DNA from 4 places in the Methylosinus sp. genome. Region 1 is predicted to be linked to each of the others. Evidence: predicted binding sites of a transcription regulator. Region 1 holds the regulator's gene; each other region holds the start of a gene.
What was found. The regulator PhoB, encoded in region 1, activates phosphate uptake and scavenging genes when phosphate is short. The targets are predictions, from matches to a motif close to TGTCATNNANCTGTCAT.

Region 1 (7,576 bases):
CAGCGTCGCGGTCACGCCGGAGGTCGCCGCATTGATCGACCCCGCCGATCCCGCCGACCCGATCGCCCGGCAATTTCTGCCGGATTTGCGCGAGCTGGAGACACGCCCGGAGGAGCGCGCCGATCCGATCGGCGACGACGCCTTCAGCCCGACGGAAGGCCTCGTGCATCGCTACGCGGACCGCGTGCTGTTGAAGCTGCTCTCTGTGTGCCCGGTCTATTGCCGCTTCTGCTTTCGGCGCGAGAGCGTCGGCCTCGGCAAGGGCGCCTCGCTCTCCGACGAGGCGATCGATAAGGCGCTGGCCTATGTCGCCGCGCGGCCGGAGATTTTCGAGGTCATCCTCACCGGCGGCGATCCGCTGGCGCTGTCCGCAAGACGGCTGCGCGCGGTGGCCGAGCGGCTCGCGGCCATTCCGCATGTCGCCGTGCTGCGCATCCATACGCGCGCGCCGACCGCCGCCCCGCGCCTCGTCACGGCGGAACGGCTCGCGGCGCTGAGGGCCAGCGGCAAGGCCGTCTACATGGTGCTGCATGTCAATCATGCGCGCGAGCTCTCCGCTCCGGCGCGGGAGGCCGTCGCCCTCATCCAGACGGCGGGGATTTCGACGCTGGCGCAGACGGTGCTGCTCGCCGGCGTCAATGACGACGTCGACACGCTAGAACAGCTGATGCGCGCGCTCGTGACGGCGCAGATCAAGCCCTATTACCTGCATCATCCCGATCTCGCCCCCGGCACCGGCCATTTCCGCCTCTCGCTCGAGCGCGGGCGGGCGCTCTATGGCGCGCTGGCGCGGCGGCTCTCGGGCATTGCGCTGCCCTCTTACGTTCTCGACATTCCGGGCGGCTTCGGTAAGGTTCCGCTTCAGCGATCGCATCTCGAGGGCGACGAGAAAAACGGCTGGATCGTCCATGATCGCGCCGGACGGCGGCATCCCTATCCGGCGGGCGAGCGGGAGCAAAGTCGGGCGTCGCCGCAAGATTGACGGATTGTTCGTCTCATTGCGCGTCTATGGCTCGTCTCATCAACGAAAGCTTCGCCTTGCGCCGCTTTATCACTCTTTGCTTCGTCCTCCTCTTCGCCAGCGCGGCCATCGCCGCGGAGCCGTCCTCCTCGCTCGATCTGTTCAACGCGCGGCTCGACGCCGCGCGCGCGACGCTCGAGGATGTGGAGAAGACGCTCGTCGATCCCTCGCTCAACGACGCCACGCTCAAGAGCCTGCGCGATCGGGTCGATGCGCTGCCGGCGGAGCTCCAGGACGTCATCGACCGGCTGACGCCGCGCCTCGCCGCATTGCAGGCGCGACTCGACGAGCTCGCCGGACCGGCCAAGCCCGCGAGCGAGACGAAAGACGCGCCCGCCGTCCCGGCCCCGGCCGACGCGCCGCCCAAGAAGGACGACGCCGCTCCCGGAAAGGGCGCGCGCGCTCCGACCAATGCCAGGGGGGCGATCATCGCCAAAGTCTCCGCCGAGTCGCGGCCGGCGAGCCCGGCTCCGGCTCCGGCCCCCGTGACCGCCCCGCCGGCCGAGGGCGGCTCGCTGGCGACGGCGAGCGTCAACGCCGAATGGTCGGAGCAGAAAAAATTCTACGACGAGGTGGACGCGACTCTGAAACGGGCGCGGGCGCTGTCGATCGAGACGCGGCAGATCGCCCTGGTGATCCGGGGACGGCAGCGGGCGCTCTTCGCCAAGACGCTGTTCCTGCGCACGAGCGGGCTGTTCTCCCCCACGCTGTGGAGCGCCGCGCTGCAAGAATTGCCCTATGACGCGAAAGTCTTCGGCCTGATGCTCGAGCAGCGTGGCGCTGCGATCGCGCCGCGGCTGCGCGACGGCCAGCTCGCGAGCTTTCTGGCGACCATCTTCGGCGTGCTGCTGCTGGCGGCGCCGGCGACCTTTCTCATCCGCCGTTTCGCGACCCGCGAAGCCGCGGTCGAGGCGCCGGACCGATTCCGCAAGGCGGCGGCGGCGGTGACGACGACAGTGGTGACGGCGGCGCTGCCGGTCGTGCTCGTCGGGGCCATAGCGCTCGCCCTGGAGGCCTTCCAGCTCGAGGACGCCTTTCTCGCGCCGCTCGGCCGGCGGCTCTCGGAATCCGTGACCTTCGTCGCCGTCTCCTTCGGGCTGGCGCGCGGCCTGCTGGCGCCGGGCCTGCCGCAATGGCGGCTGATCGGCTTCGGCGACCGCCTCGCGAGGCGGCTCCTCTATCTCGCCGTGGTCGTCGGCTTCGTCGCCGCGGCGACGCGCGTGCTGGAGCAGATCGCCGAATTCGTGCAGGCCGGCCTGCCGGTCATCGTGCTGACGCGCGGCGCCGGCGCTTTGTTCATCGCCCTCGTCTTTCTCGTCGTCGTGGTCGCCACGCGCCATGAGCGGCGGGAGGACGACCCCGGCGCCGATCTCGAGGGACGCGACTGGATCTATGCGCTGCGTCTTCTCGCCTGGGCGGAGATCGTGGTCATAGGGGGCGCGCTGGCGGCGGGCTATGTGGCTTTCGCCAATTTCCTGGTGTTGCAGATCGCCTGGCTCGCGGCCGTCGGCGCGGCGCTCTATCTGCTGCTCGCCTTCGTCGAGACCGGCCTCGCGCGCGCCTTCCAGCCGCAGACGCCGCTCGGCCGCGCGATGATCGCCGGCTTCGGCGCGCAAGCCGAATCGCTCGGCCAATTCGCCGTGCTGCTGACCGGCGTCGCGACGCTCGGCCTCTACGCCTTCGCTCTCTTCGTCGCGCTGGTCCCTTATGGCTTCCAGTCCGGCGATTTCTTCGGCAATCTCCAGACCGCCTTCGCCGGCTTCAAGATCGGCGAAGTGTCCATCTCGCCGGCCGGCATGGCGACGGCGCTGGCGCTCTTCGCGCTCACCTACGGGGCGGCCAAGGCGCTGCGGCGCTGGCTCGATCAGCGGCTGCTGCCGCTGACGCGGCTCGACATGGGGCTGCGCCACTCCATCGGCGCCAGTCTCGGCTATGCGGGATTCCTGCTCGCCGTCTCGGTGGCGCTGGCCGAGCTCGGCCTCAGCCTCGAGCGGCTGGCCATCGTCGCCGGCGCGCTTTCTGTCGGCATCGGCTTCGGCCTGCAGTCGATCGTCAATAATTTCGTCTCCGGCCTCATCCTGCTGTGGGAGCGGGCGATCCGGGTCGGCGACTGGGTCGTGCTGGGCGAGGAGCAGGGCTATGTGAAGCGCATCAATGTGCGCTCCACGGAGATCGAGACCTTCGACCGCGCGACGATGATCGTGCCCAATTCCAATCTCGTTTCCGGCGTGGTGAAGAATTGGTTGCGCAATGATCGCGTCGGCCGCATCAAGATCGCCATAGCGCCGCATGCGGGCGTCGATCCGGAGGAGATCCGCGCGATTCTCCTCGCCGCCGCCAAGGCGCAGGACGGGCTGCTGCGCATTCCGGCGCCGCAAGTGATGTTCCTCTCGATGGAGCAGACGGCGTTTCGCTTCGAGCTCTGGTGCTTCGTCGACGATGTCGAGCAGGCCACGCGGGTGAAGAGCGATCTGCATTTCGACATTTTTCGCCGCTTCGCCGAGGCCGGCCTCAAAATTTCGCCGCCGGCGCCGGCGCCCGCCGTGGTGCAGATCATGGGCCTCGAGCCGGTGGCCCCGTCGTCGCCCCGCATCGTCGAGCCCGGGCGCGAGCGGGACTATGCGGTCGCCGGCGAATGAGTGTAGAAGGCGCGCGCAAACCGCTTCACTCGGCTCAATGGCGACGGCGCATGTCTCCTTTCCTTCGTATCGTCGCGCCGGCCGCGGCGCTGCTCGCGCTCTTTTCCTGCTCCGACGGCGGCCGCCTGCCGAAGGAGCCGGAGCAGCCGAGCTTCTATCGCTCGCTCGCCGCGCCCGGCGCGCGCGTCGACGCGGAGGCGGCGCGCGATATGATCTCGCTCTATCGCGGCAATAACGGCCTTTCGGCGCTGGCGCTGGACGAATCGCTGCGCGAGGCCGCGCAAGCGCAGGCCAATGCGATGGCGTCCGCCAATTCGCTGAGTCACGAGGTGCGCGGAACGCTGGACATGCGCCTCACCGCGCGCGGAATGCGCAGCGTCAGCGCGGCGGAGAATGTCTCGGCCGGCTATCACACGCTCGCCGAGGCGTTTTCGGGATGGCGGCAGTCGCCGCCGCACAATAAGAATTTGCTGATGAAGAAAGCGAGGCGCATGGGGCTCGCGACGGCCTATGCGCCCAATACGAAATACAAGGTCTATTGGGCGCTGATTCTGGCGGACTGACCACGCGCGTTCCCGCGCGCTTCGCCTTCAGCGCGTGAGCCGATCATGCCGAGGCCGCGTCACGCGCGGCCGCCGCTGGTCGCCCCGGCCGCTCGGCGCTTTGGTCGCCGCGTCCTTCGCCGCCGCGCTCTCCTTCGCCGCGTCCGCTGCGTCCTCCTGCCTCACGTAACGCACGCCGAGAAAGAAAAGGATCTGCGCTCCGCCGACGAGGGGCGGCGCTGCGGCCGCTGGTCTCGCCTTCGAGGAGAAGGCTATGATTTCGCCCATTTCATCGCCCCCGCAATGAAGCACGTAATTCGCGCGATTGGTCGATGCGGCGATTAGGGGCCGCCGAGGGTTAATGTTGCGTCAATGTCCGCGCGCTAAAATCGCTGATCGAGTATTAAAGTTGCGATTGGTGCGTAAATGCCACGAGTCGAAAGCGAACGGCGAAAGGCCGAGGCGGTTCTGTTCCGCGAGATCGTCGACCAGTTCGTCGCGCGTCCGCTGCATCCGGCGGCCGATGTCGAGCAGTTCGAGACGCTCGCCAGCGGCTTCATCGAGATGCTCGACGCCGATGTCGTCGCCGAGCGGGCGATCGAATTGTGCCGCCATCCCGACACGCCGCCCGGCGTCGTCGCGCAGCTGCTGGACAAGGGTGGGCGCGCCTCGCGCATCGCCTTCGAGTTTGCGCCGGCGATTCACGCCGGGCTCGCCCGCGCGCTCGCCGAGCACGGGCCGGCCGAGCTCGCCGTCGCCATCGCCCGCCGCGCCTCGCTCGACCGCAAGATCGTCGGGAGCCTCGCCTCGCGCGGCGAGAGCGAGGTGCTCTGCGCGCTCGCGGCCAATCGGCGGCTCCATATCGATCAGGCGGCGCGGCGCTCGCTGCTGCAGGCGGCGCGCGACGATCAGCGGCTCGCCCGCATATTGCTGGACCGCGTCGATCTTGCGTTCGACCCGGAGGCGCTGTTCCTCGCCGCCGATGCGGGCGAGCGCTCGCGCATTCTGCTGGAGGCGGCGACGCGGGCGCTGGTCGCCAATGGGCCGGAGCATGTCGCGCGGCCGTCTCCGGCGCTCGCCGAAGAGATCGACGCCTGCGCCATCGCCCGCGATCTCGAGGGGCTGGCCGAGGCGCTCGCCGAAGCGCTCGACTGCCGCAAATCGCGCGCGCGCGCCATTCTCATGGACCGTGGCGGGGAGGCGCTGGCGCTCGCCCTGGTCGCGCTCGCCGTCGGCGAGGACACTGCGATCCGTATTTTCCTGGGCGCCGAACGCGACGCGCCGGATGTGGAGCGCATTCGCTCGCTGGTCGCGCTGATGCGCTCGTCGCCGCCGCGCGCTGCGCAGCGGCTCGTCGCCGCGATGACCGGATCGTTGCGTCAGGAGAAGGAGCGCGCCGCGGCCGCCGCCGCGCGTCCCGGCGCCGCCGAGCAGAAGCGCAGGCGCAAGCCCAAGAGCCAGGCCGCCAAGGCCAAGGCGTAGCAGGAGGTGTGACGCCGCTCGAAAGGCTCGCGGTCCAGGGTCTGGCCCAGGGTCTGGCCCATTCGCGCGGCGCCCTCCCTCACGACGTGCGTGGAGCCGGGGAGGGTGAGGGAGGGCGCCGCGCTCGGGACTCGTCGAAGCCGATCATGAGATCGTTTCGCTGCGCTCGCTGTGACGAACAGCGAGTCGCAGGCGTCAATTGCGTCCGAAGGTCTCGTCGAAGGAATAGCCGGTGCCGCGCACGGTGCGGATCGGGTCCTTCTCGCGGCCGCGGATGATCGCCTTGCGCAGGCGCCCGACATGCACGTCGACGGTGCGCTCGTCGATCTCGGCCGAGAGCCCCCACACGCTGTCGAGCAATTGCGCGCGCGAGAAGACGCGGCCGGGCTTCTCCATCAGATATTCGAGCAGGCGGAATTCCGTCGGCCCGAGATGTATCTCGCGCCCGCCGCGCTTCACCCGGCGGGTCTCGCGGTCGAGGTCGATGTCGCCGGCGACGAGGCGCGTCGCCACGCGCTCCGGCCGCGCGCGGCGCAGCAGCGCATGAACGCGCGCCATCAGCTCCGGCGTCGAGAAGGGCTTCACCACATAATCGTCGGCGCCGACGGAGAGGCCGCGCACGCGCTCGTTCTCGTCGCCGCGCGCGGTGAGCATGATGATCGGCATGGTCCGCGTGTCGTCGCGAGCGCGCAGGCGGCGGCAAATCTCCAACCCGGACACGCCGGGCAGCATCCAGTCGAGAATGACGAGATCGGGAACGGATTCGGCGAGGCGGATTTCCGCCTCGTCGCCGCGCTCGACATGCTCGACCTGGAAGCCCTCGGATTCGAGATTATAGGCGAGCAGCAGAGCGAGCGCCGCCTCGTCCTCGACGACGAGAATGCGCGGCGCGCGGTCGTGCGGCGCATCGCGCGGCGTTGCGACGCGAATCTCGTTCATTGCGTGGGCTCATCCGTTTCCGTGCTGGCGGGGAGGCTCGGCGACCGTCCCTTCGGTCGGTCGGTCGGCATCGCCTCGCCAGTGACGAGATAGACGATCGTCTCGGCGACATTGGTGGTGTGATCGCCGATGCGCTCTATGTTCTTCGAGCAGAACAGGAGATGCGTGCAGAAGGAGATGTTGCGCGGGTCTTCCATCATGAAGGTCAGGAGGTCGCGGAACACCGAATCTTCCAGCGCATCGAGCTCGCTGTCATTGGTCCAGACGGCGCGGGCGCGCTCGACATCGCGCTGGGCGTAGGCGTCGAGCACGTCCTTCAATTGCATGGCGGCGACTTCCGCCATGGTCTTCAGCCCGATGACGGCGCGCGGCACACGCGCCTCGGAGAGGATTTTCACCGTGCGCTTGGCGATGCTCTTGGCGAGATCGCCGACGCGCTCGAGATCGGCGGCGATGCGCATCGCGGCGATGCATTCGCGCAGATCGATGGCGAGCGGCTGGCGCCGCGCGATGGTGAGGATGGCGTTTTCCTCGATCTCCCGCTGCAGCGCGTCGAGGCGCTGGTCGGTGGCGACGACGCGATGGGCGAGCTCTATGTCGAAATTGGCGAGCGCATCCATGGCTTCGGCGAGCATTTTTTCGGCGATGCCTCCCATCTCGGCGATTCGGCGGCCGAGCACTTCGAGGTCGCGGTCATAGGAGCTGACGATATGTTCGCTCATGTCTCATATTCCTCGTGCGCGTGTCGCGCTCAGCCGAAGCGGCCGGTGATATAATCCTGCGTCTTTTTGTTCTGCGGCGCGGTGAACAGATTGTTCGTCTCGCCGAATTCGACGAGATCGCCGAGATACATGAAGGCGGTGAAATCGGAGACGCGCGCCGCCTGCTGCATGTTGTGCGTGACGATGGCGATCGTGTAGCGCTCCGACAATTCGTCGATGAGCTCCTCGATC
Region 2 (7,576 bases), on a different contig from region 1:
TGAAATATTTGGACGATTCCGTCGATTCCAGGCTGAAGGGCTCGCGGAAATTGCCGATCTGAACGGTCACCGGCTGCGCGCTGATCTCCGGCGGCAGGAATTTATCGCGATAGGCGAAATAGAAATCGCGAATGCCGGCGACGCCCGCGCCGGTGAAATCATATTGTACTTTATAGAACCAGTTTTTATAGGCCTTGCCCTCGATCTCGAGACGAGCGCGGCGGAAGCCGACATTGGAGCGGGAGATGGTGTCGGCGGAGGAGGCGAAGCCGCCATCGATCTGAAGTTGCCCGCCGACCTTGAAACTGAAGTCCTGATCTTCGGTCTCGACGAAGAGGCCGTTGCGGAAGGAGACGAAGACCGGCGGCGGCGCGTTCGTCGTCGGGGCCGCCTTCGTGTCGAGCGCGTTCTTGACCTGTGTGGTGGACTTGGCCTGCTCGGCGAGTCGCGTCTCGAGCCGCTTCAAATGCGCCTTGAGCGCTTTGATCTCGCTCGCCGTATCCGCCAGAGCGGCTGCCGGAAGTCCGAGAGTCGCCGCGAAGGCGGCGAGAGCGACGCCGCCCGAGAGCCGCCGCAGTGTCCGTCCGTGCCCGTGCATCAGTGTCTCCATGAGTCCCTAAGTACTATATCTTATCCATGGACTATAGATGCTGACTAGGCTGATTGCTGGCGGGCGACAATTTTCGGCGGCGGCCGTGGCGGAAATGTCACGTCGTAAAGATTAGTTTCATAACGAAAAAAGCCGCCCGGAGGGGCGGCTTCTTCATGTTTCGACGTCTCGCCGGGCCGAGGGCCCAGCGTCTTCGCTCACCAGAAAACCTGGGCGCGAGCGAGGAAGGTGCTGGGATGTTGGCCGTTGAGATAGGGCTTGTCGGACGGAGCGACGAGCGTCATGGCGCGCGTCCAATTGGCCTGGAAGCGAACGCCCTTCACCGGATACCAGTTCAGAGCGAGCGTGAGGTTCTCCTCGCGGCCGCCGAGCGTCGCCGTGCTGGCGAGCGCCTTATCGGCGGCGCCGCCGGCCACCGCCGCCCAATAGGCGTAGGGACCGCTGACGAGACCGCCATTATTGAGGTTCAGCTCGCTATAGCGCGCAGCGAACTCCCAGGCGCCGAGGCCGCCCTTGCTGAGCGGGTTGAGAATCACGATGTCGCTGAACGTGCCGGGCGTGTTCCAGTCCTTGTCGTAGCCCTTATAGGAGGCCGCGCGGGACTCGCCGGTCAGGAACACCGAGCCCTGGACATAATAGCCGCTGTAGTTGAGGCTGGAGCCGCCATTGTTGCCGAGGGCCAAGGCCGTTCCCGCATCACGCTCGTAATGAGCGCCGGAATATTCGCCCTGCAACGAGACGGGGCCGTAGCTGGCCGCCACTTCGAAGTTATAGTTGAAGCTGTATTTCAGACAGCTGTTCTGCAGATAGCCGGGCGTCCACAGCAGGGCGGCGCCGGCCGCCGATTTGAAGACCGGGCTGCAGGTCAGCGCCTGAGCCGAGGGGACGACGACATAGCGATTGTTGAGAATATCGCTCTCGTCGCGCGAGCCGGTGCCCGGCAGCAGATTGTTCGGGTCCTGAGCGGCGGTCGAGTCGTTCGGCTTGTGGAACATGAACGAGCCGCCGAAATGGAGCAGCTTGTCCTCCTCGACGATCGGCGCATAGGTGACGCGCGTCGTCAGATCCCAATATTGATGGCCGGTGACGGCGGGAGCCTGAGCGGAGTCCTGACCGAAGCTGGTCGAGAACACGCCGGCCTGCACGCTCCACTGCTTGTCGCCGAGGCCGATCTTGGCGCCGACGTGACGGTCCGGAGCCAGGGCGCCGGGAAGCGCGCGCTCGATGAAGGTGATGTGCTTGGACGAGTTCAGCGTCTCCATGCTGAACGGCTCGTACTGGCTGCCGACCTGGAAGGTGACCGGCTGCTTGGTGATGGACTCCGGCAGCAGCCTGTCGCGATAGGCGACGAAGGCGTCGCGAATGCCGGTCACGCCCGTGCCGGTGAAGTCATATTGGAACTTGTAATACCAGTTCTTATAGGCCTTGCCCTCGACCTCGAGGCGGGCGCGGCGGAAGCCGACGTTGCTGCGGGCGCCGGAGGCGGAGGGGTAGCTGGTGAAGCCGCCGTCGGCCTGGATGCGGCCGCCGATCTTGAAGTCGAAGCTCTTGTCCTCGGTCTCGACATAGAGGCCGTTCTTGAAGCTGATGAACACCGGCGGCGGAGCGTTGCCGCCCGGCGCGCTCTTGGCCGAGTTCAGCGCGTTCTTGACCTGATGAGTCGCCTTGGCCTGCTCGTCGAGCTTGTGCTCGAGCCGCTTCAGCTCGGCCTTGAGCGCCTTGATCTCGCTCGACGTGTCGGCGACAGCCGCCGTGGGCGCGCCGAACGCGCCGAGGAGGGCGATGGCGGCCACGCCTCCCAGCAGCTTCGAAGGCGTCGCGCCCTTCGCGATCGTCTGGACGTTCGGTTGTCGTGTCATGTCAGCCTCTAGCCTTGTTTTGCTTACCGCTATGGCAGCGCTAGAGGCGTTTTGTGACACAATCATCACAAAAGCCCGGGCCGGCGAATTGTGACGGCGGTTTCAACGTAAGGTGTGACCGAAATGCCACGCGAGCGCGGCGTGGCCGCCGCTGTCGGCCCTGGCCGGGAGCCGGGGAGCCGTACGGTCGTTCCGGCTCACGACGCTCGCGTCGACGAATCGTGGCGAATCGGCAACACTTACGTGAAAATCCTTAATCAAGGCCGATTCCGGCCTTGCGCAAATGGCCGATCGAAATGTAAGACAATTACATGTGATGTATCCAAAGAACATTTCGCCAGCCGAGGCTCGTCAAGCGAGCGGAGTTGGCGATAATTTGGGCGTCATCTGTCGATTAGTAGGCAAATGGCGTAATTGTCGAGCGTTTCGCGTGTCCGCTTCGGAACCGGGAGACTTGTCGTCGATGCAGGTTATTCATTCAGCCGAATGAAACCCCGCTCGACGGAGAGAAAATCCGACCCGTTCACGCGCAACGTCGAACACCGAGCGCAGGGGGCTTTGATGGAAGAACTGAAAATCCGGTCGAAAGTGGCGCGACGGCGCTCGGGCAGCGTCTCGCTCGTCGCTTTTTGCGGGCTGCTGGGCGTCCCGGCCGCGGCTCTGGCCGACACGGCGAGCGACATCAAGGCGCTGAAGGCCGAGCTGAAGCGGCTCGAGGCCAAGGTCGCCGATCAGGCCAAGACCAATGTCCAGGTCAAGAATGCGCTGAACTCCGCCAAGACGCTGCCCGGGCTCGTCGCCCCGCCGCCGGTGTTCGTCAGCTTCAAGAACGGCCTCTTCGTCGAGACCGAGGACAAGGCGTTCAACTTCAAGCTCGGCGGCCGCATCCAGGCCGACGGCGGCTTCGCCAGCTCCGCCGACACCATGTCGCGCTCCAACGTCGGCTTCCGCCGCGCGCAGATCTGGGTCGAAGGCAAGGCCTATAAGAACTGGTTCTATCGGTTCCAATACGACTTCACCAACACAGGCGTGGCGGGCATACGCGACGCCTTCATGGCCTATCGCCAGAAGCTGTTGCCGGAGGCGATCACCAAGGAGCCGGTCACTTTCCAGGTCGGCAATTTCTTCGAGCCCTTCAGCATGGAGACGACCAGCTCGACGAGCAACATCACCTTCCTCGAGCGCGCCATGCCGACCGTCCTCGCGCCGAGCCGCCATACCGGCGCGGCCGTGGGCATCGGCGACAAGCTGTGGTCGGTCAAGACCGGCATCTTCTCCACCTCGCCGCAGGACACGGCCACCGCTCCGCCCACCGGCGGCGCGCAATATTGGGACGTGGCGGTTCGCGGCACCTATGCGCCGATTCAGGAAGAGGACAAGCTGCTGCATGTCGGCTCGTCCTTCCGCTATCACAAGCCGAACGATTCGACGGCCGCCACCGACGCCGCCTTCTTGCGGCCTGGCGCGGGCACCGAGCGCGAAGAGGCGGATGTTCTGGGCGGCAGCGGAACCTGGAGCCGCGTCTCGTCGGCGCAGGATATGACTTGCGCGGCCTCCGGCAGCTTGGCGACGACCGCGACCGGCCTCGGTCTCCTGTCCGCGCCCTTCGTCATGAAGAATGGCTGCTTGAAATACGCCTATAGCTACGGCTTCGAAGCCGCGGCCGCCTACGGCCCCTTCTCGCTGCAGGGCGAATATATCGCGACGCGCTACGAGCGTGATCCGCTCAACGCTCTGCTGCTCGGCAATAATGGCGGATCGAGCCTCCAGGCCAGCGGCTATTATGTTCAGGGCTCTTACTTCCTGACCGGCGAGTCGAAGGCGGAAGTCTATAACGGCTACGACAAGAACTGGAGCTCGCCCGGCACCTTCGGCGCGATCAAGATCAAGAACCCCGTCAACAAGGGCGGCTGGGGCGCTTGGGAGATCGCCGCGCGCTTCAGCGAGCTCAATCTCAATAATGGCGGCCTCGTCGACGGCAATTTCGTCTATGCGGCGACGGTGGCCGGTTCGGCGGCCCAGAAGGCGCTCGCCAATACGGCGACGCTCGGCGGCCGCCAAGAAAATCTGACGATCGGTCTGAACTGGTATCCGGTCAACGGCTTCCGCCTCCAGGCCAATTGGACGCGCGTGATGACGATGGTCGCGGCTTCCGATCGTCCCTATCTCAACGGCGAGCATCCGAGCCTCTTCCTGGCTCGCGCCAACGTCTTCTGGTGAGACGCGGCTCGCTCTGACCCGCTCGCGATTTGACGATGAATGGCCGTCCTTCGGGGCGGCCATTCGTATTTTCAGCGTCCGATCGCGTCACGTGAGCCTCGCGCGAGCCTGCCGTGCTTAGAAGCCGGTTCGGCTATCGGGAGGGCGCTCATGTTCGGCGAAGGGGAATCTCGTGGATGGCGCAACGGCGTCGCCATAGCGGCTCTCGCGGCGGCGGCGCTGGGCGCGCCCGGCCTCGCTCTGGCCGATACGGCCAGCGAGATAAAAGCGCTGAAAGCCCAGCTGAAGCGGCTCGAGACCAAGCTCGACGCCCAGTCCAAGGCGACGCATGAGGCGACGAAGCATCTCGATTCGACGAAATCGGCGCCGGCCGCGAGCGCTCCGCCGCCGGTCTTCGTCAGCTTCAAGAACGGTCTCTATGTCGAGAGCGAGGACAAGAGCTTCGACTTCAAGATCGGCGGCCGCATCCATGCGGATGGCGGCTTCGCCAGCTCCGCCGACACCATAAGGCGCAGCAACGCCGGCTTTCGCCGCGCCGAGCTGGAGGTCGCCGGCCGCGCTTACGGCAATTGGATCTATCGCTTCCAATATGATTTCGCCACGGCCGCCGGCGGCGTCGTCGGCATTCGCGACGCCTATCTCGCCTATCGCGCCAAATTCCTGCCCGAGTGGATCAGCGCGCAGCCGGTCTCCCTACAGATCGGCAATTTCCACGAGCCCTTCGGCCGCGAGGTTCTCGACGGCGACAAGCATATGACCTTCATGGAGCGCAGCCTCACCGCCAATCTCGGCCCGGCCCGCCACATAGGCGCAGCCATCGGCGTCGGCGACGCGAGCTGGGCGTTGAAGGGCGGCATTTTCTCGACCAGCCCGCAGGATGCGGCGAGCGCTCCGCCGGTCGGGGGCGCGCAATATTGGGACGCCTCGGCGCGCGCCGTCTATACGCCCATCCACCAGGAGGACGCGCTGCTCCATCTCGGCGCCGCCTTCGTCTATCACCGGCCCAATAGCGCGACCGGCGCCACAGATGCGACCAATCTCACCCCCGGCGCCTCCGCATTCGAGCGCGAGCTCACCGGAATTCTCGGCGCGGGCGGCGCGACGGCGCGCGTGCCGGCGGCCCAGGATCTCTCTTGCGCCGCCTCGGCCGCGTCGCTCAATGTCGTGACGACCGGCGCCGGCCAGCTCGTCGCGCCTTTCGTGCAGCGGCCGAGCTGCCTGAAATATTCGTATAATTACGGCTTCGAGGCCGCCGCCGCCCTCGGCCCGGTCTCGGTCGAGGCGGAATATGTCGGCGCGCAATATGAGCGGGACGCGCTGCTCGCCTTTCTCTACGCCAATGGCGGCGGATCGCGGCTGCATTACAGCGCCTATCATGTCGCCGCCTCGCTGTTCCTCACCGGCGAATCGCGCGCCGCCTCCTATGACGGCTATGACAAGAATTGGAGCTCGCCCGGCACCTACAGCGATGTGAAGATCAAAAATCCGCTGGGCAAGGGCGGCTATGGCGCCGTCGAGGTCGCCGCGCGCTATGAGGGGATCGATCTGAACAATGGCGGCCTCGTCCCGGCGAGCTTCGTCTATCTGGCGACGGCGGCGGGCTCGGCCGCGCAAAAGGCGATCGCCAATACGGCGACGCTCGGCGGCCGGCAGGAGAATGTGACCGTGGCGCTGAACTGGTATCCGGTCCGCGGCGTGCGTCTCCAGGCCAATTGGACGCGCGCGATGACGCTGATCGCGCCCTCCGATCGCGCTTTTCTCAATGGCGATCATCCGAGCCTTTTCCTCGCCCGGGCGCAGGTTTTCTGGTGAGGTCGGAGCCGCCGTGCGGACGAAAGCTCGGCCGGACATGTGCGATTCGGCTTGCCAATTGCGTCTCTCCTATTGAAAATCCGGCATGACCTCGTTTATTTCGTCGGTACGCCGCTTAACCGAGCGCGCGAGACGCAGGATTCGTATGAACCGGTTCGAACGACAGCCGCAGGCCGCGGTGGAGGCCGAGGTCGAATATCGCGACGGCGACTTCCGCATTCGCCGCCCGGGCGCCTATGTGCGCTGCGCAGTGACCGGAGAGCCCATCCCGCTGGAAGAGCTCCGCTATTGGAACGTCGACCTGCAAGAGGCCTATTCGAGCACCGACGCCAAGCTCGCGCGCATCGGCGTGAGCTTCCCGAAGAAATCCTGAGCGAAGCCCTCGCCTGCCGCTGACCGCTTCCAGGCTCACGACGCTCGGGTGAGGGCGCGGCGCAGAAGCGCGTGGAGCCTCTCGTCTTCGGCGAAGTGGAGGCCGATCGGCAGAACGGCGATTCGCGCGGCCCTGTCGGGGCAAAGACCCGCCGCATCTTTTTCGGTCGTGACCAGAGTCGCGTCGAGGCGTTCGGCCTCGCGCTCGAGCGCCGCGAGGTCGCGCGTCGTATAGCGGCGATGATCGGCGAAGCTTTTTCGGCCGACAATCTCGACGCCCATCGCCTCGAGCGTCGCGAAAAATTTCTCCGGCCGCGCAATGCCCGCAAAGGCGAGCGCCCGCCGGCCCGCGAGTGGGCAGGGGAGGGCGGCGACGTCGGCGCGGAGAACGGGCTTTCCCGCCGCGCTCGCGCGCTCGGCGACCGCCTCTCCGGCCGCGCCCTCGCCGATGAGGACGAGCGCGTCCACAGCCTCGATCTGGCGTCGCAAAGGCGCGCGCAGCGGGCCGGCGGGCGGGCAGAGCCCATTGCCGGCGCCATAGCCGCCATCGACGACGAGCAGCGCGAGATCGGGCTCGAGCCGCCGGCTCTGTAGGCCATCGTCGAGAATGAGCGCCGTCGCGCCGAGATCGCTTGCGAGCCGCGCGCTTTCCGCGCGATCGATCCCGACGATGGTCGGCGCGCGGCGCGCCAGCAGCAGCGCT
Region 3 (7,576 bases), on a different contig from region 1:
TGCTCGAGGGCGGCTATCGGCCGGACGATCTCGCCGCCTGCGTCGCCGCTCATGTCGGCGCGCTGATGGGGGCGTGAGGCGTCTTCCGCCTGGCGCGTGCGCGGGCGCACATCAATGACGATCTCGATCATGGCATCACGGCCAGGAAGACGCCGTGCGCAAAAACTGTGAAGGGAGAGAACAATGGACCTCGGCAGGAATGAATGGATCCAAGCCCGCGCGCAAATGATCGGCAAGCGCGCGCTCATCGGCCTCACCCGCGTGACGCCGCACGGCAAGGTGCTGCGCCAGATGTTCGGCACGATCGCCGCCATCGATAGCGCGGGCGTCGATATAGAGCTGGAAGGCAAGGACGCCGGCCGCAAGGTGCGCCTGCCGCCGGACCTCGGTCGCTTCCGCATCGCCGGCCCCGGCGACTATCTGCTCTGGGAGACGGGCGAGATTCTCGCCGATCCGGATTTCGTCGGCGCCTTCACCGTCAACGAAGCGGCGTAAAGTCACCGCGCCCGCTCGACGACGCCGACCATCGGCCCCATGGGGCGGAAACGATCGTGCCGCGAGATCGACGGCGCATAGAGCGCCGAGATCGAGCCGTCGAGGAAAAGCGCGTCCGGACATTTCAGCCGCTCGCGAAACAGGCTCGCGAAGGCGTGGAAGGTCACCGGCTGGTTGGAGATGGCGAAAGCGACGATATGGCCGTCGCGCACGCCGACGCCATTCCTGATCTTCTGCGATGTGCCGGTGTCGTGAATGCGCGGATTGATGCGTCCGCCGATGACGAGCATCGGGCCCGATTGCGTCGCATAGGCGGGATGCAGCCGCTTCTCGAGGAAGCGTTGCGTCTCGACGACGCCGGCGCGCGCGCCCTCCACCCAGAAGATTCCATTGGGCTTCATGTGGAAATTGCCGGCGCCCGAATGGGTGTTGGCGCTCTTCTCCATATGGCCGCCTTCGACATAGAGCCCGACAGGCCAGCGGCGCTCGTCATACATTCCGGCGTTCATCGCGAAGAGCAGCTTTTCGCTTCTTTGCGCGAGCGCGGCGTCGAGCGCCGAGAAGGAGCCATAGACCTCGCCTTTGTCGTCGCCGAGGAAAAGGCGGATGGAATCGCTGCGCGTGTCGAAGACGCAGATGGTGTAGCTCGCGCCTTGCTCCTCCACATCCTGACAAGGATTGCGCGACGCCGCGGCCGCGGGCGTGGCGAGGAGCAGGAAGACGGCGAGGCGAAGGAGGCGGCGAAGCGGAATCATGCGGCGATCATAGCATGACGCGGCGATTCGCTCGCGGCCGGCGTCAGCTGCGCGCATCGGGCGGCGTCGCGGCGCCGGGCCCGAGCGAGCGCTGCAATATGACGGAATCGGTCCATTGGCCGAATTTATATCCGACGCCGGAGAGTGTGCCCGCCTGCCGGAATCCAATCGCCTCATGCAGCTTCAGCGACGCTTCGTTGGAGGCGTCGACATAGCCGATCATCTGCCGAAACCCCGCCGCCGCGCAGGAATCGACGAGCGCCTGCAGCAGCAGCCGGCCGACGCCGCGATGCAGATGCAGCGGATCGACATAGATCGAATGCTTGACCACATAGCGATAGGCCGGCCGCTTGCGAAAGGGCACGACATAGGCGTAGCCGAGGACGGCGCGCTCATGCTCGGCGACGAGATGCGGCAGCCGATGATTGCCCATATTCTTGCGCCGGCGCTTCAAATCCTCCTTCTGCGGCGGCTCGTAGAGCGGCGCCTCGGAAGGGTCGAGCCCCTTGCGCACATGCTGCAGATAGATCGCCAGCATGGCGTCGACGTCCTCGTCGCGCGAGGCGCGGACGATTATCGTCGCGCGTTCGGCGCTCGCGTCGATCATGCTCATTCCTGCACCACATAAGTGTAGAGCCGCATCTTCGCGTCGCCGTTCCACTGCTTGTAGAGGCCCTGAATCTCATAGTCGAAGCCAGGGAAGAGATTGGCGCTGCGCTCGAACATGCGCAGATAGTCGAGCATGGGCCGCGCTTTCTCGTCGAGCCGCTCGCCCGGAACGATCGTCGCGATGCCCGGCGGATAGATGACGAACAGCGTCGTGGCGATGCGGCCGTCGATCTCGTCGATCGGCAGAAAATCCACATCATTGCGCACGAGGCGCAGATAGGCCTCGCGCGGCGTCATCGCCATCTCGGGGAGATGCTCCTGCCGGAATTGCGCGCGCTGCAAGGCGCTGGCGTCCGCCTCCTTGAAGAAGCGATGCATGTCGCCGCAGAGATCGCGCAGCCGCACGCCCTTGTAGCGCGTCGAGCGCCGCGCGACGAATTCCGGGATCACGTCTTGCAGCAGCGCATTGTCGTCATGCAGGCGCTTGAAGGCGACGAGCGACGAGACGAGCGTGCCCGCCTTGCTCGATTCGACGCCCGGCGTCAGCAGAAACAGCAAAGAGTTGAGGTCGTTCTTCTCCGGCACGATGCGGTTCTCGCGCAAATATTGCGCGACGATCGGCGCCGGGATTCCGTGATCGGCATAGGCGCCGGTCTCGCGGTCGAAGCCCGGCGTCAGCAGGGTGAGCTTGGCCGGATCGGTGATGGCGAAGCCCGGCGCCATATTAGAAAATCCGTGCCAGCGCGCATCCGGCGCGAGCGCCCAGAGTTCTGGATTGCGCGCGAGCTGATCGGTGGAGACGCTCTCCCAGGGAACGCGATGCGCGCCAGTCTCGCGCGCGGCGTCGGGAATGGAGACCCAGTCGGGCGCGAAAGGATCGAAGAACCAGCGTCGCGCCGGGTCCTGCTCCTTGGCCTCGAACTCGCGCCGCACCGCGCGCAGCTTCTTGCGCAGCTCTATGCCGAGCCGGATCGTGTCGTCCCACAACAGCTCGCCGGAGCGGCCCTTCATCATTTGCGCGCCGACATCGAGCGAGGCGAACAGCGGATAGAAGGGCGAGGTGGAGGCGTGCTGCATGAAGCCTTCGTTGAAGCGGCGATGCTCCACGCGCCGCCGCTGGCCCTTGATGTGGCGGTCGCGCACATGGATTTGCGACGCCTGCGAGAAGCTGGCGAGCTGCTTATGCGTCGATTGCGTCGCGACGATTCCAGGCGAATCCTCGGTCAGATTTTTGAGCCCCATGGCGAAGCGCCGCTCATAGAGCGGATGAAACTTCATGAAGCCGGCCCAGGCCTCGTCGAAGAGAATGTAATCGCAAAGATGCCCGATCTTGTCGATTATCCATTCGGCGTTGTGAATCGTGCCGTCATAGGTGCATTGCTCGATGACGGCGGCGCGGAAGGGCCGCTGCTTGCGCCAGGCGTCCTTGTCCTTCACCAGCGGATTGGCGCGAATGCGCTCGCGCAATTTTTCTTCGTCGAACGCCTCGTGATCGATGGGGCCGATGAGGCCATGGGCGTTGCGCGTCGTCGGCAGATAGACCGGCACGCCGCCGCCGAGCAGCAGCGCGCCATGATGCGCCGCCTTGTGATTGTTGCGGTCGAACAGCACGAGATCGCCCTCGGCGACGAGATTGGTGAGCACGACCTTGTTGGAGGACGAGGTGCCGTTGAGCACGAAGTAGGTCTTCTCCGCGCCGAAGATTTCGGCCGCCGCCTTTTGCGCCGCGAGCGCCGGGCCCTCATGCGTCAGCAGATCGCCGAGCTCCACGACCGAATTATCGAGATCGTCGCGAAACACGGCCTCGCCCAAATGCTCCATGAAGATGCGGCCGATCGGGCTGCGGCTGTAGAAAATGCCGCCATTGTGGCCGGGGCAGGTCCAGAGCTGATTGCCCTCCTCGGCGTAGTCGACCAGCGCGCCGAAGAAGGGCGTCTTCAACGTCTCCGCATATTGCTTGAGGCGCGAGACGAGATTTTTGGCGATGAATTCCGGCGTCTCCTCGGCGAGGAAGACATAGCCGTCGATGAAATCCAGCACCTCGACTGGAATATCCTCGAAACGCTTGCGCCGAATGAGCAGCATGATCGGCATTTCGAGCCCGCGCTTGCGCATGAGATCGATGAGCGAGGCGGTCTTGCCCTCGAGCCCTTTCTTGCCCCAATCGACGACGAGGCAGCCGATGGCGGCGTCGGTCTGCACGACGATCTCGGCGTCCTCCACGCGGCGCGCGCGCACGACCTGGAAGCCCATGCTCTCGATCGCCGTGATGATCTGATTGACGCGCAGCCCCTCGAGATCGTCGGCCTCGAAATTCGGCGCGGAGAAGAGGAATGTGAAGCGACGGGAGAAGTCCATTCGAATCGGCCTGTGGCGCTAGCGCTGGAGATGAGGAGCCCCGCACACACAGCCTTGTTCTATGACACAATCGTGACGCCGCTTTGCGCCGCTCTAAATTTGCGCAGTCGGCCGCTTGCGGCAGGCGGAGCCGCGGCCTAAGCTATGTAGCCGCATTATACGACGTGGCGAGGAGTCCGATCGGCATGCGCATCGGCGTGTTTTGCACCTACGAAAACCCCCTCGGCGATTACAAAGCCTGCTTCGACGCGCAGACGCGCCTCGTGCGCCGCGCGGAGGAGGTCGGCTTCGAGGAGGCCTGGGTCGCCGAGCATCATTTCGACGATGACGCGGTCAGCCCGTCGATCCTTACGTTGCTTTCTTATCTCGCCGGCGTCACCTCGCGCGTGCGGCTCGGCTCGGCGGCGGTGCTGCTCGCCTTCCGCAATCCGATCCAGGTGGCGGAGGACATTGCGACGATCGATGTTCTCTCCAATGGCCGTTTCGATTTCGGCGTCGCCAAGGGCGGGCCGTTTCCGGCGCAGAACAAGCATTTTCACGCCGCCAAGGACGCGACGCGCGACATCACGCTGGAGGCGCTCGAGCTGATCGAGCGGCTGCTCTATGAGGATCGCGTCACCTTCTCCGGCGCGCATTTTCAGGTCGATGATCTCGCGCTTGCGCCCAAGCCGCTGCAAAAGCCCATCCCCATTTGGATCGCCACTTCGACGCCGGCGGCGATCGACCATGCGGCGCGCAAGGGTTTCGGCATAATGGCGGCCTCGCTCGTTCCATTGGCGAAGATCGAGCAGGCGGTCGCCGCCTATCGCGCCGCGGGGCCGGGCGCCGATCCGCGCCTGGCTCTTGCGCGCTTCTATTACGCGGCCGAGACGCGCGAGCGCGCGCTCGCCGAGGCTCTGCCCTTCATCGCGCGCTTCGCCGATCGCATGCGCGGCATCTTCCTCGCGCAAAATGCGCCGGCGTCTTTCGATCCGGCGGAGATCGTCGAGCGCTCGCTGATCGGCAGCTATGACGAGATCGCCGAGACGATCATCGACATTCATCGCCGCCTCGGCGCGCGCTCGCTGCTGCTGAAGCCGGCGACGGCGAATGAGGCGCGCGCGCTGGCGAGCCTCGACGATTTCGCCGCGAAGATTCGCCCGCGCCTCGACGCCGCGGGCGTTTGAGGGCGCGTCAGAACGCGACCTGCGCCGTTCGCCCCCGCCGCCCGTTCAGGATCGTTCTGCGCTATCCGCGAGAAGCCGCTGTATGGTCTCTAGCAGGCGCTCGACATCGGCGGGCTTGCCGAGCTGCGCGCAATTCTGGAGGGGCATGCGGCCCGGCTCCGTCTCGGAAGGGTCGCCGCTCAGCACCAGCGCGGGCAGGTCGCGGTTGAGCAGCTCGCGCAGCCGCCGCACGACATGGGGCCCCTCGACGCCATTCGGCAAATGATAGTCGATGATCACCAGATCCGGCCGGGCGCGGTCGCCGACCACGACGTCCGTCGCCGCGTCGCCGTCGGCCGCCGAGATCACCTCATGGCCCTCGGTCGTCAGCAGCAGCTCGAGCGAGTCGAGAACGTCCGGGTCGTCGTCGACGACGAGGATCACGGCCGTGCGTGAGGGGCGCGGGCCGAAGCCGGCGCGAGCGCGCGGCTCCTCCGCTTCCGGCCGGCGTCCGTCGGCGCCGAAGCCGTCGCGGCGATCGAAGAAGGGCCGCGTCTCGACCGTGCAGCGGCGCGGCAGCAGTATGTGGCAGCGCGTGCCGCGATCGTCGTCCGATTCGAGCTCGATCGTTCCGCCATGCGCCAGCACGATCTGCCGGCAGATGAACAGGCCGAGCCCGAGCCCGTGCATGCGATCGCCGCTGGCGAAGGGCTCGAACAGCGAGTCGCTGAGCGCGCTCGGCACGCCGGGGCCGTCGTTGCAGACGTCGATCGCCAGCCAGCCGGCGGCGGCTCCGTCGATGCGCAGCGCGATCTTCGAGCCCGGCGGACTGTGCTCGACGGCGTTGCCGACGAGATTGGAGAGCAGCTGAAGCATGCGGTCGATGTCCCAGGCGCCCTGCATGTCGCCGTCGAAATCGAGCCGCAAGCGCCCGTCGCGTCCGGCGAATTCATCGGCGATCTGCTCGACGATGCGCCGAAAATCCGCCGCGGCGGGCCGTATGGCGAGGCCGTTTCCAAATCGGATGCGCGTCAGATCGAGGATCTGGTCGATCATCCGCGCCATGCGGCCGCCGCTCTGGCGAATGACCTGCAGCGCCTTCCGCAGATCGTCGTCCTGCGCATTCGGCAGCGAGCGTTCGGCGGAGGTCAGAATGCTCTGCAGCGGATTGCGCAGGTCGTGCCCGAGAATGCCGACGAACATTTCGCGCATGCGCTCGATCTGGAGGAGCTGCTGGCGCTGCCGCTCGAGCGTGACGAAGACATCGACCTTGCTGCGCAGCACCTGCTGGTCGATCGGCTTGAACAGATAGTCGACGGCGCCGACCTCATAGCCTTTGAACATGCGCGCGACATCCGGCGAATGCGCGGTCACGAAGACGATCGGCACATAGCGGGTCTTCTCGACGCCGCGCATCAGCGTCGCCAGCTCGAATCCGTCCATTTCCGGCATATGCACATCGATGATGGCGAGCGCGACGCTCCTGTCGAGGAGAATATCGAGCGCGGCGCGGCCCGATTGCGCGGTGACGATCTCGAATTCGTCGCAGCGGAGAATGGCCTCCATGGCGATCAGATTTTCGGCGAAATCATCGACGATGAGCACGACCGGAAGCTTGGACGCGCGGCCGGCGTCGAAATCGGCCGACACCGATCGCCGACGGCCGGACGGGTTCGAGGAGTTTTCGATCGCTCTCATCATTTCACCCGATAGATCTGCTCATTGGTCGAAAGAAGCTCGAGAGATGACGCATGACGCGAGACGGCGAGCGATTCATTCGGCCCGAGCCCCAGGAATCCACGCGGGCACAGCGATTCGCGAAACACGCCGATCACGCGGTCCTGCAGCGCCTTGTCGAAATAGATCAACACGTTCCGGCAAGAAATGAGATGCATCTCGGCGAAGGCGGCGTCGGTCGCGAGACTGTGATCGCAAAACAGGATGCGCTGCTTCAGAAAGGGGACGATGGTCGCGCAGGCGCCGCGGGCGACGAAATAATCGGAGAGCGCCGCGCGCCCTCCGGACCTGTGATAATTCTCGGCGAATCCGCCCATGCGGAAAAGCTCGTAGGCGCCGGCCTGCGCGACCGCCATGCTCTCCTTGTCGATGTCGGTCGCATAGACGAGCGAGCGCCCGAGCAGCCCCTCCTCATGCAGGAGAATGGCGATCGAATAGGCCTCCTCGCCGGTTCCGCAGCCTGCGATCCAGATCCGC
Region 4 (7,576 bases), on a different contig from region 1:
GAGAGGCCGGTCAGCCCCCTGCGCAGACGGGCGTGCGTCTCGTCGAATAATCGATCATAGGCGTCGGCCGCGCGCTCTCGGCCATACAGCTTGCCGACCGCCGCGATGATGCGGCGATCGACCGCGTCGCGATCTCCATCCGCGCCGAAGCGCGTCAGGCGGAAGGGCGTCAAGCCCAATCGCTCCAATTGCTCCGCCGACTCCTCGGCGGCGGCGCCCGAGACGAGAACGACATCCGGCCGGGCGCCGAGCAGAGCTTCGATATTGGCTCTGCCGGCAGGGTCCTGCATGGTCGGCAGCTTCGCGAGGCGTGGCGCGAGACGCGTCTGAAAGCGCCATCGCGGCGTCGTCGCGAAAGCCGGCAGGCCGGTGATGATGGTGTCGCGATCGCCTGCGAGGAATACGTAGGAATTGACGACCGGAACGCCGCCGAGGATCGCGGTCTTCGTCACTATTTGTGGAACATGGCGTTCGATTCCGCTCGCATCCACGACCGATCGCTCAGCGGCGTGAACGATCGACCCGAAGAGTGCCGATGCGATCCAGTGAGCCGCTGCGAAGCTGCGCGCCACGCAGCGGTTCCTAGGCGTCGAAGACATCATCGTCCCGCTCGCTTCGTCACATTTTGGCGGAGAGAGTGAGAGCGACGCTGAACGGCGCGCCCTGATAGAAGGTCGCCGCGCTGCTGCCGTCGATCGTGGTGTCGCTATAGCTGATCACGCCGATATATTTCGTGTTGAACAAATTCTGGATGTTGAGCGACAAGGACGCGTCCTTCACATAGGGGAGATCCTTCAGCGGATAGGCGATCGTCAGATCGACGACGCTGTAGCCGGGAATGGACTGCGTATGCAGGACGTCGGCATAGCGCTGGCCGAGAATATGCATCACCGGCGTGATATTGAAGCCGAACAGCCGTGCATTCGCTCCGAGATTGCCCTGGAACATGGGCGCATCCTGGACCTGCTTGCCTTTCGATCGCAGCGTGACATTGGTCGCGGTCTGGATGTCGTCGTCGAAGACGAAACGGTTGTACGACGCCGATGCGAAGACGTCGATCTCCGGCGTGATCCGCCAATCGCCCGAGACCTCGGCTCCATAGCTCGTCGCCTGCGCGGCGTTCATATTATAGGCGAGCCCGACGGTGGGATCGACGGCCTGCACCTGACGGTTCTGGAAATGCGCGTAATACAGCGTCCCGTCGAGCGTGAGCGCGTCGTCCTTGTAGCGCAGGCCGACGTCGATATTGTCGGAGGTCTCGATGTTCAGCCTCTGCGCGAGACGATCCATCGTCACGCCCGCCGCGACGAATTTCGCTTCGTTGTTGAGAAAGGTCTGCGAACCGAATTCCGGCCGCGCGTAATTGCGTCCATAGGACAGGCTCGCGGACACTTCTTTCGACAAGGGAAGCAACACGCCGAAATTGGGGAGCCATCCGGTGAACGTTCGCGACGACGTCGACGCGTATGGGTCGGGCGTCGCGGAGCCGAAGATGCTGACATAGTCCGTGTCCGGCAGGCCGGCCGTATTATAGAAAAGCGCGCTGCCGTAATAATAATTCAAGTAGCGCAGGCCGGCAGTGATCGTCGCGTCGCCGACATGCGTCTCGACCGTCGCATAGGGCGAGTTGAAGACGGTGTTGACGCCATCGGCGAATTTGCCGAGCGCGGTCCATCCGGCGAATTGCATTTGACCCGCCGCGTTCAGGCTATAGCCCTTCGCCGCGCTGATCGGCATGGCCTTGGCGTCGCGCTCATAGAACCAATAGCCGAGCTTCCAGGCGATATCGCCGAATTTGTCGTCATATTCCGCGACGGTCCCGAAGATCGTGGAGTCGCGATATTGCCTGACGATGCCGGCGTTTCCGCCGAGCTTCGACAAGGCGCTCGCCGAACCGCTGAGTCCATAGCCGCTCTCCACCGAATAGAATGGTTTCAGCGTGAAATGCGCCTTATTGCCGACATCGAAGACGAAGTTGCCGAAGAGGCGATTGTCGATCAATCGCTGGGTGTTGTAATTGTAATATTGATAATCCGCGCGCGCGTTTCCGCTGAGGCGCCCATTATAGTCGAGCCTGTAATTGTTGCGCAGGTCCATCGCCTGCGCGTAATTGAGCGGCCGATATCGATCCTGATCGAGATCCTTGTGGATGTAGAAGATCTCGGCCTTGCCGATGTCGCCGAGCGGCACGGTCGCTCCGAGCTCGAAATTGCCGCGCTCGGTTTCGCCGCTGCCCCGCCATTTGTTCACGGTCGTCCAGGAGCCGGAAGCGAACGCCTTGGCGCCGCCGGGAAGAAGACCCGTGTCGGCGCGCGCATAGGTGCGCAGCAGGCTGTAGTTTCCGACGGTCTGATTGACCTGAAATTCCGGCAGGTCCGAAGGTCGGCGGATGACGATATCCATGCTGCCGGAGGTGTTGAAGAAGCCGACCGCTTTGTCGGTCGGCACGGCGCCGCGATAGACGTCGATGTGGTCGACATCCTCGAGATCGAGAATATCATTGGCGGCGTCGCGGCTGGTGATCGCCAATCCTTCCACCGTGCGGCCGAAATGGCGGCTGAACTTGCCGCGGGAATTGATGTTGGTCTCGCTCTCGCCGATTCCGAAAGCCGCTGCGGATTCCACATGGATCGACGGTTGCTGGTCGATCGAGCGATAGAGATTGGTCTGGCCGGCGCCGCCGATGGCGGTGATCGCGGGGGAATCGAAACGCGTCGTCGTGGCGGGCGTGTCGATCGGTTGCACGCCCTTGGCCTCGGCGCGAGGCGCAGATCGCGTCCCACTGGCGTTCTGGGCCGTCACATCGATATCGGGCAGGCGCGTGGGCGTCTCCGCGATCGCGAGCCCCGTCGACAAGACGAGAGCGGAAAAAGACACTCCCGTGAGACTCTTCTTCGAGTCCCGAGAGGAAGCGGGGCTGCGCATAAGGCGATAAGACATGATCCCTGATTTCCTTGTCTGGTCGGCGCGCCGATGGGGAAACCCATTGCCGATCTGGAAAAACTTATCAATATGGTGTTGTATTACATAGCGTATATTTGTTGCACGCACGGCGTCACGAATGCGCAATTGAAGGCAGAGCCCCTCCGGCGCCGTTCCAATTTGCCTAGAAGTTGAGCGGGATCTGAAAAATATGCACGCTATAACAACAATATAACCAGAGGTTGCCGGCAGGCGCCGCCACCCTCGGCGAGAGCCTGCCATTCTCGCGAGAAAGAGGCTGTCCTTTGACGTGCAATCAATATAACCATATTACTTCTCGTATCGGAGGGAGCCGCATGGCCAAAATTTCAGAAGCGGCGGTCTCGATGTTCGATGCCGGCTACTTCTATCGGCCGAACCTCTGGGTGCTGCGCCACTGCGAGGTGAGGATCGCGCGCGGGAGCGTCTTCGCGCTGCTCGGCCCCAACGGGCGCGGCAAGACGACCTTGCTGCATCTGCTCGTCGGAGCTCTGAAGCCCTGCGAAGGCGGCCTGGTGGTGAGCGGGCGGGTCGCCTTTGTCCCGCAGCTGTTCGAGATGGGCTTCGATTATACTGCGCTCGACATGGCGCTGATGGGCCGCGCGCGAAAGATCGGACTGTTCTCGCAACCCTCGCGCGCCGACGAAGAGGCCGCCCTGGCCGCGCTCGATCGCTTCGGAATGGCCAATCACGCCGCACGGCCGTTTCACGAGTTGTCGGGAGGCCAGCGCCAGCTCGTGATCTTCGCGCGGGCGCTCGTGGCGGAAGCCGACATTCTCATTTTGGACGAACCGACTTCGGCGCTCGACCTCGAGAACCAGGCTCTCGTTCTCGAGCGCATCTCTTCGCTCGCGCGCGACGACGGATTGACGATTGTGATGACCACGCATCACCCCCATCACGCGCTGGCGGTGGCCGACGAGGCGCTGCTGATGCGCGGCGCCGGAGACTATCTCTGCGGCTTGGCGCGCGATATTCTATCCGAGCAAAATCTGAGATCGCTCTATCGCGCGCCGCTGAAGCGTCTCGCCTTCGAGCATGAGGGCCATGAGCTCGAGACGATCGCCCCTGTCCTGACGCCGCGTCGCGCCGCCGAAGCCGATCGGGCGTGCAATGCCGCGGTCTGAAACCCGGCCGCCGAGCGAAGGGCCACCGCAACCGCCTCCGGCAGCGCTCGACGGACGATGAATGGCCGTCTGCCCATATCCCGTCGCCATGATCCAAAAATTCGGATCGATGCGCGCACTCTCGACTGCCGTATCGCCGAGAAGCGAACAGCCGGAACGCGCCGGTCGAGCATATTGCGCTTCCAACTCGAATTGCTGGCGTTGCGCGTAACATGTGTTCGGTTTCATTCTCAGCAGCGTAAAACGATCTCTTGCAGGCGCCGCGCAAACTGCATCCGCGATGGCAGCCGATCATAGCGACCTCGTCGCGCGAAGGGTCAGGCGCGAGGTAGTCGTAGCGCCGCTCGACCGTGGCCTCGCCGTTCGTCCAGCGCTGGCGCACAAATGACGGCGCCCCTCCGCCTATATCGGAGACCTTCGCGAAAGGCGCGGGAAGCGATCGTCACGAATCCGTCAAGTCTATTCGCTATCTCCAAACATGAAGCCAGTTTGTTCGAAAATACCGAACAACCGAGGTTTCGAGACATTGATTGGAGTGGCGCACTTGCTCGGCCTTCGGCAGGCTTCGGTCACCTACCCCGGCGGACGAATGGCGCTGCGCCCGACCGACCTCCAGTTCGCCGAAGGACAAATCACGGTCCTGCTCGGCCCGTCCGGCGCTGGAAAATCATCCATCCTGCGCCTGCTCAACGGCCTCGTTCCGCCATCGGAGGGAGAAGTCGTCCGCAAAGGGATCGGCTCCTTGGACCAGCCGATCGCCATGCGCGCGCATCGCCTTTCGACGGCGACGATTTTCCAGCAGCATCATCTGATCGGACGTTTGACGGTTCTCGACAATGTGCTGCTCGGCCGGCTGGGCGCATGGAGTTGGCTGCAAACCATCTTGCCGCCGAGCCGCAGAGACCGCCTTCTGGCTCTCGCCGCGCTGGACCAGGTCGGCTTGGCGCCGCGCGCGCTCGACCGCGCCGACGGGCTCTCCGGCGGCGAGCAGCAGCGTGTCGGGATCGCCCGAGCCATGGCGCAACGGCCCTCGATCATTCTCGCCGACGAGCCCATAGCAAGCCTCGATCCCGCCTCGGCGGAGCGAATGCTGAGCGATCTGCGCCGCATTTGCCGCGACGATGGACTGACCGCCGTCGTCAGCCTGCATCAGGTCGAGTTCGCGCGCCGCTTCGCCGATCGGATCGTCGGCGTCCAGCATGGCCGCATCGTTTTCGACGGCCCCCCCGCAGCGCTCGACGATCACGCGGTCGATGAAATTTACGGAGTCGCGAGTCCGGCCGGCGCGCTCGCCGCGGAATAGATTCGCCAGAATGCAAGGGAGTTGGATAATGGATCGCAGACGCTTTCTCTCCGCCGCCGCCGGCTTCGCCCTCGTCGGCGCGGCCGCGACGCCCGCCCATGCCGTCAAGGCGAAATCTCTGCGCGTCGCGCTTCTTCCGGACGAGAACGCCGCGGCCATCATCCAGAACGCTCAACCCTTCAAGGCCTATCTCGAGCAGGCGTTGGGCAAGCCGGTCGAAATCATCGTCACGACCGATTATTCGTCCATGATCGAGGCGATGCGGTTCAATCGCATCGAAGTGGCCTATTTCGGCCCCCTCTCCTATGTGCTCGCCAAGTCGAAGGCGCCGGCGATCGAGCCTTTTGCGGTGGGTCTCAGCAAGGGTTCGCCGACCTATCGCAGCGTGATCGTCGCGCTCGCCGACGGTCCGGTGAAAACGATCGACGACGTCAAGGGCAAGACCTTCGGTTTCGGCGACGACGCCTCGACCTCGAGCCATCTCATTCCGCGCGCCTATCTCGCGCGTCACGGGCTGGCCGCCGGCGCAGACTATAAATTCGTGCATCTCGGCGCTCATGACGCTGTGGCGCGCGCCGTGCAGGGCGGACAGGTTCAGGCGGGCGGCCTGAGCAAGGCGATTTTCGACTCGCTGGTCGCCAAGGGCTCCGTCGACGGCGCCAAGATCAAGGTTCTCGCCGAGAGCGATCCCATTCCCAACTATCCGATGGTGATGCAGGGCGACCTCGACTCCAATCTGAAAGCGGCGATCAAAAAGGCCTTTCTCGATCTCAAAGACCCCGAGATCCTGAAAACATTCCGCGCGGACGGGTTTGTTCCCACCGGCGACTCTGCGTACGACATCCTGCGCGAGACCGCCAAAGTGCTGTCTCTCGACCTGACCAAGATCAAGGGATGAGCGCCAGCGTAGCCCACGACGCCATGATCGCACATGACGCCATGATCGTCCGCGACGACAGATCGCGGGCGAAACGCATGTTCCTCGTCGCCGCGCTCGCGCTCGTCGTGCTGGCCTCGATGTGGGCGACCGGCGTGCTCGACCCGGAACGTTTCGCCGACGCCTGGCCCGCGATCGTGCAGATCTCGCGCGAAATGTTTCCGCCCGATTTTCGGCGCGCCGCGCAATGGGCGCGGCCTCTGCTCGACACTTTCACAATGTCGATCTCCGGCACTGCATTGGCCGTCGCGCTCGCGGCGCCTCTGTCCCTGCTGGCGGCGCGGACGACGACGCCGAGCATGATCCATTATCGCATGGCGCGCCTGCTGCTGAATCTGCTGCGCTCGATTCCCGAGCTGATCATGGGCATTCTCTTCGTCGCCTTCGTCGGATTCGGATCGCTGCCGGGCGTGCTCGCGCTCGGCCTGCATTCGGCCGGCATGGTGGCGAAATTTTTCGCCGAGAGCATAGAGCACGCCGACCCCAAGCCGCTGGAAGTCGCGCGCGCCGCCGGCGCGACGCCGTTTCAGATCATCTGGCGCGCGCTGCTGCCGCAAATTCTGCCGCAGCTCGCCGACACCGCCATCTATCGTTGGGAATATAATTTCCGGGCCTCCACCGTGCTCGGCGCGGTGGGCGCGGGCGGCATCGGCTTCGAGCTGATCTCGTCGCTGCGCATCCTCGATTACGCGCAGGTCTCGGCCATCATCATCTGCATCTTCGTCTGCGTGACAATCGTCGACGGCGTCGGCGCGCTGCTGCGCGAGAGACTGGAATGAAAGAACGAGAAGAATGACCGAAAAGCCGTCGATCGTCGTCACAAATCGCATTTTCGCCGAAACCGCGGAGCGTCTCGCGACGGTGGGAACGGTCGTGATCAATCCGTCGGAGGAACCATGGCCGCGCGACGAGCTGCTCGCCCGCGCGTCGCAGGCGGAAGCGGTGATGGCGTTCATGACCGACCGGATAGACGCGGCGTTTCTCGCCGCCTGTCCAAAGCTGAAAATCATCGCCGCGGCGCTGAAGGGCTACGACAATATCGACATCGCCGCGGCGGAAGAGGCCGGGGTATGGGTCTCGATCGTGCCCGACCTCCTCACGGCGCCGACCGCCGAGCTCGCCATTGCGCTGATGTTGGCGCTCGGACGCAATGTCCTCGCGTCCGACAGACGGATTCGCGCGGAGGGGTTCCACGGCTGGCGCCCGACGTTCTATGGGCGCGGCCTCGCGGGCGCCACCGTCGGAATC

Region 2: the regulator PhoB is predicted to act here: its motif matches at 2,523-2,539, upstream of VIF40_RS06910 (OprO/OprP family phosphate-selective porin).
Region 3: the regulator PhoB is predicted to act here: its motif matches at 4,279-4,295, upstream of VIF40_RS14635 (Orn/Lys/Arg decarboxylase N-terminal domain-containing protein).
Region 4: the regulator PhoB is predicted to act here: its motif matches at 4,529-4,545, upstream of phnC (phosphonate ABC transporter ATP-binding protein).

The regions. Positions count from the first base shown of each region.
Region 1 covers NZ_DATBQF010000068.1:34,412-41,987, forward strand. The annotation lists gene VIF40_RS17310 (lysine-2,3-aminomutase-like protein) at 1-982, shown strand, start outside; gene VIF40_RS17315 (DUF3772 domain-containing protein) at 1,009-3,660, shown strand; gene VIF40_RS17320 (CAP domain-containing protein) at 3,711-4,223, shown strand; gene VIF40_RS17325 (hypothetical protein) at 4,251-4,490, opposite strand; gene VIF40_RS17330 (hypothetical protein) at 4,629-5,684, shown strand; gene phoB (phosphate regulon transcriptional regulator PhoB) at 5,880-6,623, opposite strand; gene phoU (phosphate signaling complex protein PhoU) at 6,620-7,345, opposite strand; gene pstB (phosphate ABC transporter ATP-binding protein PstB) at 7,375-7,576, opposite strand, start outside.
Region 2 covers NZ_DATBQF010000020.1:135,911-143,486, forward strand. The annotation lists gene VIF40_RS06905 (OprO/OprP family phosphate-selective porin) at 1-598, opposite strand, end outside; gene VIF40_RS06910 (OprO/OprP family phosphate-selective porin) at 808-2,469, opposite strand; gene VIF40_RS06915 (OprO/OprP family phosphate-selective porin) at 3,031-4,689, shown strand; gene VIF40_RS06920 (OprO/OprP family phosphate-selective porin) at 4,840-6,501, shown strand; gene VIF40_RS06925 (DUF2093 domain-containing protein) at 6,647-6,874, shown strand; gene lpxK (tetraacyldisaccharide 4'-kinase) at 6,910-7,576, opposite strand, start outside.
Region 3 covers NZ_DATBQF010000056.1:110,349-117,924, forward strand. The annotation lists gene VIF40_RS14615 (histone deacetylase family protein) at 1-77, shown strand, start outside; gene VIF40_RS14620 (hypothetical protein) at 184-495, shown strand; gene VIF40_RS14625 (phosphodiester glycosidase family protein) at 498-1,250, opposite strand; gene VIF40_RS14630 (N-acetyltransferase family protein) at 1,294-1,863, opposite strand; gene VIF40_RS14635 (Orn/Lys/Arg decarboxylase N-terminal domain-containing protein) at 1,860-4,217, opposite strand; gene VIF40_RS14640 (LLM class flavin-dependent oxidoreductase) at 4,403-5,383, shown strand; gene VIF40_RS14645 (hybrid sensor histidine kinase/response regulator) at 5,429-7,063, opposite strand; gene VIF40_RS14650 (CheR family methyltransferase) at 7,060-7,576, opposite strand, start outside.
Region 4 covers NZ_DATBQF010000059.1:54,923-62,498, reverse strand. The annotation lists gene VIF40_RS15685 (ABC transporter substrate-binding protein) at 1-452, opposite strand, end outside; gene VIF40_RS15680 (TonB-dependent receptor) at 619-2,877, opposite strand; gene VIF40_RS15675 (ABC transporter ATP-binding protein) at 3,288-4,088, shown strand; gene phnC (phosphonate ABC transporter ATP-binding protein) at 4,633-5,391, shown strand; gene phnD (phosphate/phosphite/phosphonate ABC transporter substrate-binding protein) at 5,420-6,289, shown strand; gene phnE (phosphonate ABC transporter, permease protein PhnE) at 6,286-7,107, shown strand; gene VIF40_RS15655 (phosphonate dehydrogenase) at 7,121-7,576, shown strand, end outside.